DNA from 2 places in the Weizmannia sp. WK01 genome. Region 2 is predicted to be linked to the other one. Evidence: riboswitches for the same ligand, from Rfam matches in the RefSeq annotation. Region 2 holds a riboswitch; the other holds the start of a gene.
What was found. A riboswitch is a leader RNA that binds a small molecule or an ion and turns the genes downstream of it on or off. The one in region 2 is predicted to bind thiamine pyrophosphate.
Positions count from the first base shown of each region.

Region 1: another riboswitch for thiamine pyrophosphate. It lies ahead of thiT (energy-coupled thiamine transporter ThiT); the one in region 2 lies ahead of tenA (thiaminase II).

Region 1 is NZ_CP109616.1:1,647,091-1,650,673, forward strand. Features, by position in the region: gene OF158_RS07590 (oxygen-dependent tRNA uridine(34) hydroxylase TrhO) at 1-620, shown strand, start outside; gene OF158_RS07595 (SOS response-associated peptidase) at 1,001-1,675, shown strand; TPP riboswitch at 1,733-1,833, shown strand; gene thiT (energy-coupled thiamine transporter ThiT) at 1,882-2,472, shown strand; gene OF158_RS07605 (MBL fold metallo-hydrolase) at 2,669-3,523, shown strand.
Region 2 is NZ_CP109616.1:901,131-904,713, reverse strand. Features, by position in the region: partial or broken gene thiW (energy coupling factor transporter S component ThiW) at 1-497, opposite strand, end outside; gene tenA (thiaminase II) at 537-1,328, opposite strand; TPP riboswitch at 1,365-1,454, opposite strand; gene OF158_RS04090 (alpha/beta hydrolase) at 1,785-2,678, opposite strand; gene OF158_RS04085 (hypothetical protein) at 2,982-3,236, opposite strand.

The DNA of each region.
Region 1 (3,583 bases), 750 kb from region 2:
CGAAAGAATTTCGCGAGGCGCTGCTGGCTGAAGATACCGTTGTACTGGATGCGCGCAATGATTATGAGTATGATCTCGGCCATTTCCGCGGAGCATTGCGTCCGGATATCCGCACTTTCCGCGAACTGCCGGGATGGGTGCGCGAACATAAAGATCAATTAAAAGGCAAAAGAATTGTGACGTATTGCACAGGCGGCATCCGCTGTGAAAAATTTTCGGGCTGGCTTTTGGAAGAAGGGTTTGAAGATGTCGGCCAACTGCACGGCGGGATTGTAACATACGGAAAGGATCCGGAAGTGCAGGGCGAGCTGTGGGACGGCAAACTGTATGTATTCGACGAACGGATTTCCGTTCCGGTCAATCGAAAAGAACATGTCGTTGTCGGCCGGGATTATTTTACGGGGGAACCGTGCGAACGTTATGTCAACTGCGCCAACCCGGCCTGCAACAAGCAAATTTTATGCTCGGAAGAAAATGAACATAAATATATGCGGAGCTGCTCGCATGAATGCCGTACCGTACCAAATAACTTATATGTAAAAGAACACGGCCTTACACCGGAAGAAGTGGCTGAACGGCTGCGCCGGATCGAAGAAGAAGACGCGGCGTTAAACCGGTAAACGGTGCGGCTTTTAACCTTACTATCCGAAAAGCGGATGGTGAAAAAGGGCATGGAAACCGTGCTCGCTCCCTGCCGGAACGATTCCTTGCTTCGGAAACGGCATTTTCTTGAAAGAAACAAGGCCTAAAGAGCGGAATGTGAAAAAGAGAAGAAAAACCGGGAACTGCTGCAAACATCCCAGCTCGGGGGCAGGGTTAACAAGCGGTGCGTTCCGGAACAGAGAAAGGATTTGGTGCAACTGGGCCAAATCCTTTTTATCTGCCTGTTTTTTGTGTAAAATGGGGAAAAATGGGCATCTTTGCCGCTTCATACGCGGTATGGCAGAGGATGAAAATCAGCGGGCAATATTTTCAGGATAGAAAGAAAGGCGGGATTTGGATGTGCGGGAGGTACACGTTAACGGCATCTGTAAATGAATTGGAAGAAAGGTTCCATGCCAAAGCTTCTTTTTCAAGCAGTGAATATGCCAAAAGTTATAATGTCGCGCCTTCGCAAATGGTGGCTGCCGTGATCAGCGCCCATGGGCAGTACAGACTCGGTTTTTTAAAATGGGGCTTGATTCCTTCCTGGGCAAAAGATCCGAAAATCGGGCATAAGATGATCAATGCCAGAAGCGAAACCGTATTTCAGAAACCGGGTTTCCGGGAGGCAGTGAAAAGGCGGCGCTGCCTCATTCCGGCCGATTCTTTTTTTGAGTGGAACCGAAAAGACGGCACCCGGGAGCCGATGCGGATCAGGCTTAAGAACAGGGGCATTTTTGCGATGGCCGGGCTTTGGGAAAAATGGATGGACCAGGAAGGGAATCCGGTCTTTACTTGCACGATTTTAACGACAAAGGCGAACAGGATGATGGCAAAAATTCACGACCGGATGCCGGTGATTTTACGCAGGGAAGATGAAGAAAAATGGCTGGACACATCGGTCACTGAGGCGGGCCGGCTGTTGCCACTCCTTTCGCAGTATGATGCAGACCTAATGGAAATGTATGCCGTATCTGAACGCGTCAATTCGCCGAAAAACAATTTTCCGGAGCTGTTATTGCCAAAAGATTAAATTTTTTGTTGAAATGTTGTGGCAAAAAGTTTATCATAAAGGTGACAATTTCATGAACGTAACCACAGGGGGAGCGTTAAGCTGAGAGTGAACGCCATGTTCTGACCCTTTGAACCTGTCCGGTTAATGCCGGCGTAGGGATGTGGAATTTCTTTTGTCCTCCCATGGTTCGTTATGTTCATGCATACCAAAAGGGGGATTTTTTTATGGGCAAATTAAGTTTACAGGCTATGATTGAAGCGGCTATTTTTGCGGCGTTCGCGCTCGTGTTGGACTTATTGCCGTCCATTAAGGTGACGTCCGCGATTTCTCTGTCGTTTGCCATGCTGCCGATTTTTGTGGTCGCTTTTCGCTGGGGATTTAAAGCAAGTGTTGCTTCCGGATTTATTTGGAGCCTGCTGCAGATCGTCACCGGTGATGCTAATGATATTCTTAACCCGCTTCAGGGCATCATGGAATATCCGGTCGCTTTTTCGTTCATCGGGTTTTCCGGGCTTTTCCGGCCGCTTGTCGAAAGAAGCTGTCGTCACGATAAAAAGGGCACGATGACTTTTTGGATATGCCTTTCCGTTCTTACCGGAAGTTTTGCCCGCTATTTCTGGCATTTCGTAGCCGGCGTGATTTTTTGGGGTTCCTATGCGCCTAAAGGACAGTCGGCGTTTCTCTATTCTCTCATCATGAACGGCGGCACGATGATTGGGAATGCGATTTTATGCGCAGCTGTTGCGGCGATTCTCTTGAATGCCGCCCCGCAGCTGCTGACAAAATACCGCAATCCGCACAGGCATGCGGCATAAAAGCAACTTGAAAACGGCAAGGCCAACTGCGCCTTGCCGTTTTCGCTGAAGGAAAGAGGCTTCATGGTAACAGGCGCCTTGTAAAGCCGGTAGTCCGGTTTTTACTGCTTTTTCGGTTGATGATAGGAGGCTACGGGTAAGGCTTTCGAGAAACGGGAAAAGATAAATAGAAGGAAAATGAAAGAAAGGGGATTTTATGGACAAAGACATTCATCACCCGTTTGGCCACCGGGTCATCCCGATGACTTCGATTGAGAGCGGAACAGGCAGGGAATTGCTGCCGGATATCTATTGCCTTACCATCCAAATTGTCAATGTGTGCCTGATCGGCAGGGCCGGAACCGATGCATTTGTCCTCGTGGATGCCGGCATGCCGGGTTCTGCCGAAGCGATATTTTCAGCCGTGCGGGCACGCTTCGGGGAAAAGGCAAAACCAAAAGCGGTTTTACTGACGCTCGGCCATTTTGACCATGTCGGAGCGATTGCGCCATTATTGGAAAAGTGGGACGTGCCGGTTTTTGCACATCGATTGGAGTTGCCCTATTTAACCGGGCGTGAAACGTATCCGGATCCCGATCCGTCCGTTGAAGGCGGCCTGCTGGCGAAGATTTCCATGATTTATCCGAATGAACCGGTTGATCTTGGCCATGCTGTCCAGCCCCTTCCCGAAGACGGGACGGTCCCGTTTTTGCCGGGCTGGAAATGGATCCATACGCCCGGCCATTCGAGAGGGCATGTGTCGTTCTTCAGGGAAGCAGACAGCGTGTTGATCATGGGGGACGCATTTATCACCGTCAGGCAGGATGAATTTTGGAAAGTGCTGGTGCAAAGGCAGGAAGTAAACGGGCCGCCGCGCTATTTTACAAATGACTGGAAAGCGGCCAAACGCTCAGTTGAAAAATTAGCTGCTTTAAAGCCGGAAACTGCTGTTTGCGGCCACGGGATCCCGATGTCTGGCTCCGGCTTGCGGAAAGGGCTTGAGGACCTTGCATCCAGATTTGATGAAATCGCGCTCCCGGATCACGGGAAATACGTAGATGGCACACAATAGGCGGTTTGTTCATTGCTTCCTTCCCCGCAAAGGTTTACAATAATTTGTAAATGGATGGAT
Region 2 (3,583 bases):
GGTATGATTGATCATTCTGTCCCACCCTTTATTTTTTTGTAAAACTTTTATCAAAACATAGCCAAAAATGGCCCCTGCAAAAGAGCTTAAAAAGAAGGCAGGGATAAATCCGAAAAGCGTTGACGCTTGGCCGAGTAAGAAAACAACAATGGGATAACATGCCAAGGCACCGAGAATGCCTGTCCCCATAACCTCCCCAACAAAGGCAAAAATGAGCTTATTCGTCTTCGCGTACAGATAAGCTGCCAAAAACGCGCCGATCATGCTTCCCGGAAAGGAAAAATACTCCCTGTCCCAAGCAAGTTACGTAAAAGCGAGGATATAAAAGCTTGCGTAACCGCATAACCGGGGCCTAGCAAAACAGCCGAGAGTATGTTGGCAAAATGCTGTACCGGAAAAATTTTTGCAAAACCAACCGGGATATAAATCAAGCTGCTGGATACAGTTGTGATAGCTGCAATAACTGCAGTTGCTGTTATTTTTTGTGTTTTTCTCATTAGAACCAACCTTCCCTCCTTTTTAGTTGTGAATGAAAATCAGACCGGCCAGTCTTGTTTTTTATCGTTCATATCCCAAAATAAGTATTCATACTTTGAGGCTATTTGAAAATGGCGTTCTAAGACTGCCAATTCCGTTTCTGATTTTCCGCTTGCCAGTTGGTCCATTAAGTCAATTAACCACTGCGTTCCGGAGCCGAACGTTTCTGAAGAATAGGTTTCGATCCATTTCTTGTAAGGATTGGCCTCCAATGTGTCTCGATGATTTACTTTTAGCAGTTTCCCAATTTCCCAATAATCCCAGGCACACGGCAACAAGCAGGCAACAAGTTCAGCCAAGCTTCCATTGGCGGCCACTTGCAGCATATAACTCGTGTAAGCAAGGTTGATCGGCGTTGGTTGGGTTGCTTCTAAATCCGTCCGAGTAACGCCAAACTCGGCAGCGTATTGGCGGTGCAGTTCCATCTCAAAATGCAACGATTCATGGAGCACCGCAGCAAATCTCGTCATCATGCCGAGGTTACCCGCTTTCACAACACCCATGGCAAACAGTTTTGCGTACTCAACTAAATATACGTAATCCTGCTTTAAATAATAGATAAATTTATCTCTTTCTAAAGTTCCGTTCCCCAGTCCCACGACAAAAGGATGGTTATGGTTTTTCTCCCAAATCGGCTGGACATTTTGATATAGTCTTTCTGTAAAAGATCGTTTCAACAATGATTCCTCCTTGTTTACCGGAAAGCCGAATGCGGTTTGCAGGCTGGTTTCACCCTTTGCCCCGAGCAATGGCAGGAGGAGCATCCTCAAAATAAAAAAACCGCCCTCCATCGGAAAGCGGGTGTATCAATTACAAATCATCAGGTGTAATTTCATCACCTACTTCCCTTCGCTAGTACGAACTAGATCAGGTTCAAAGGGTACTTCTCAGCCAACCCGGCGCCCCTAGTAGATTATTATGAATATTCATTTACATTACTCTTACCATATCATAGTATCGTATTTTGTGCAACAGGAGATTTATTGTCCGTCTTTTAAGTTTTTGTAAAATATGGAAACAGAGCCAAAGAATGTTGACTCAAATGCTGCCTGTACCACGCTTCAGTTCCCGAGATACGGTATTTTTATTACAGCCAACCATATCAGTGATTACTTGCATGGATTTCCTTCTGCACGAAGGGTGGCAATCTTCACCATAGATAAACCCCCGTATTGATTGCGTTTTTATCGCAAACGGTTTATCATGGTTTTTTTCATTTATTTAGCTTGTTGCATTTGATTATCCAACTAGCCTTTTGTAATTTTATCAAAAAAGCCTATATAATCTACTATTGCATTTTCAAAATAATCACCTAAATAAATATCGAAATGTCCACAGTCATACTCTTTTATCGTTGCTTTCTTGGAGCGTTTTGCACACTTTATGGTTGCCCAAGCAGGTGCTAATGTATCTTTCCGACAAACCGCATAAAATATCGGTATTCCTATATTTTTAGTGTATCTACTAGGCGAATATTTAAAGAATTCTAAAACCGATCTTGCGGGGGCTTTATTCACAAACTTTAAATTTTCAGGCATCAACTTAAAAACCTTTTTGTAGTCAGAAACAGCCATCATCGCTACTTTCCCCGGCGCATCCACCAATTTAATCATGACCGGATGATACCCGGTAATAGAAGATAAAACGTCAGCTATGGCAAAGGGGAATATTTTTAGGGCAGATAGTGGTGAGACCGTTTTCACTGTAGCTAAGGTGTTTGTATATGGGCACTGTGCCACGGTTGCAAGAATATCTATTCGATGAGCTGATAGGGTTATAACGTGTCCCCCACTAAACGAACTTCCAAACAGGAGTATTTTACTATCATCAATGCTATCATTCTTTTTGATGAAATCAATGGCAGAGTTCCAATCTGCAAGTTGTTCTTTTACATTTATCCGTTGTCTTTTATTTCCGTCACTTGCTCCATGGTTACGATAATCAAATAAAAAGCAGGCATACCCGGCAGCAGCAAACCTTTCAGCATATGCGTCCAACCGCATTTCACGCACTCCACCCAAGCCATGAGCCATTACAATGACCGGGCACCTTTTATCTACATTGGGTAGATATAGCCACGCGCTACACCTTGTTCCATTTGAATAAAAGTCAATATCTTCTCGTCGAAATTGATTGTTCATTTTTCTCCCTTCTCCCGCTTCAGGCGAGCACAAACATTGCACGAAATAGAATTGACATATACGTATAAAAATGGCTCCACAGTGAACTACTCTCACTTCGATGGGTCACTCGAAGTAGGGGTTTCTCGACTTATCGTTACTTTACGAGCTAATGAAAGCTGACCAAGCGATCCTTTTTGTTCCAAGCGTTTATGTTTCATACTAACACCAATAAGCATATGCCTTCTTGTTTGTATCCCCGAATATTGCTCAATTCGTCCAGCGCAGTTTGTGACCAAAATACACGATACTCTTTGTCCACGCTTAAGACCCCTTGAAACATCTCCGAAGATACTTAAGCCCCTGTTCTTTGCTGTAAATGCGTCCGTTTCGCCGATCTTCGCGACTCTTTTGAACCTGACGAACAACTTCTTCATCTTTTGCCAGATATTCAACTTCCTTTTCGTTTAGTGCTTGTTCTCCCCGCTTGAAGGTTAAAAATTCAATAAAATCATACACTTCAAGGACATCTTGTTCAGGAATTTGATCAATCATCCGCTTTAATTCTTCACGGCTCACTCTCAAAACGTTTCACCGCCTTGTGGTTTATTTTCTCATTATATTTTTTAAATGCAAACACACTCCACATGGCTCAGGTGCTGTGAGATATCAGGACGTCCTATCCGTTAAGCAGAATCTGGGTTAGCCATGAGACATCTTTTAAAACGATACTCAATCAATAGCGTTTGCTTCGACATTGACGGGCACTGATTCTGGCCCGGCCTAAAATAGTAGTACCGGCCACTTTCCCTAATTTGCCGCGTTTCGGCACTGTCCAGGAAATGGCCGAAAATGGTTAAAAATACTTCAATTTCAGGACTTATATTTCCGGAAATCTATTTTATCAATGTCTTTATAATTGTTAT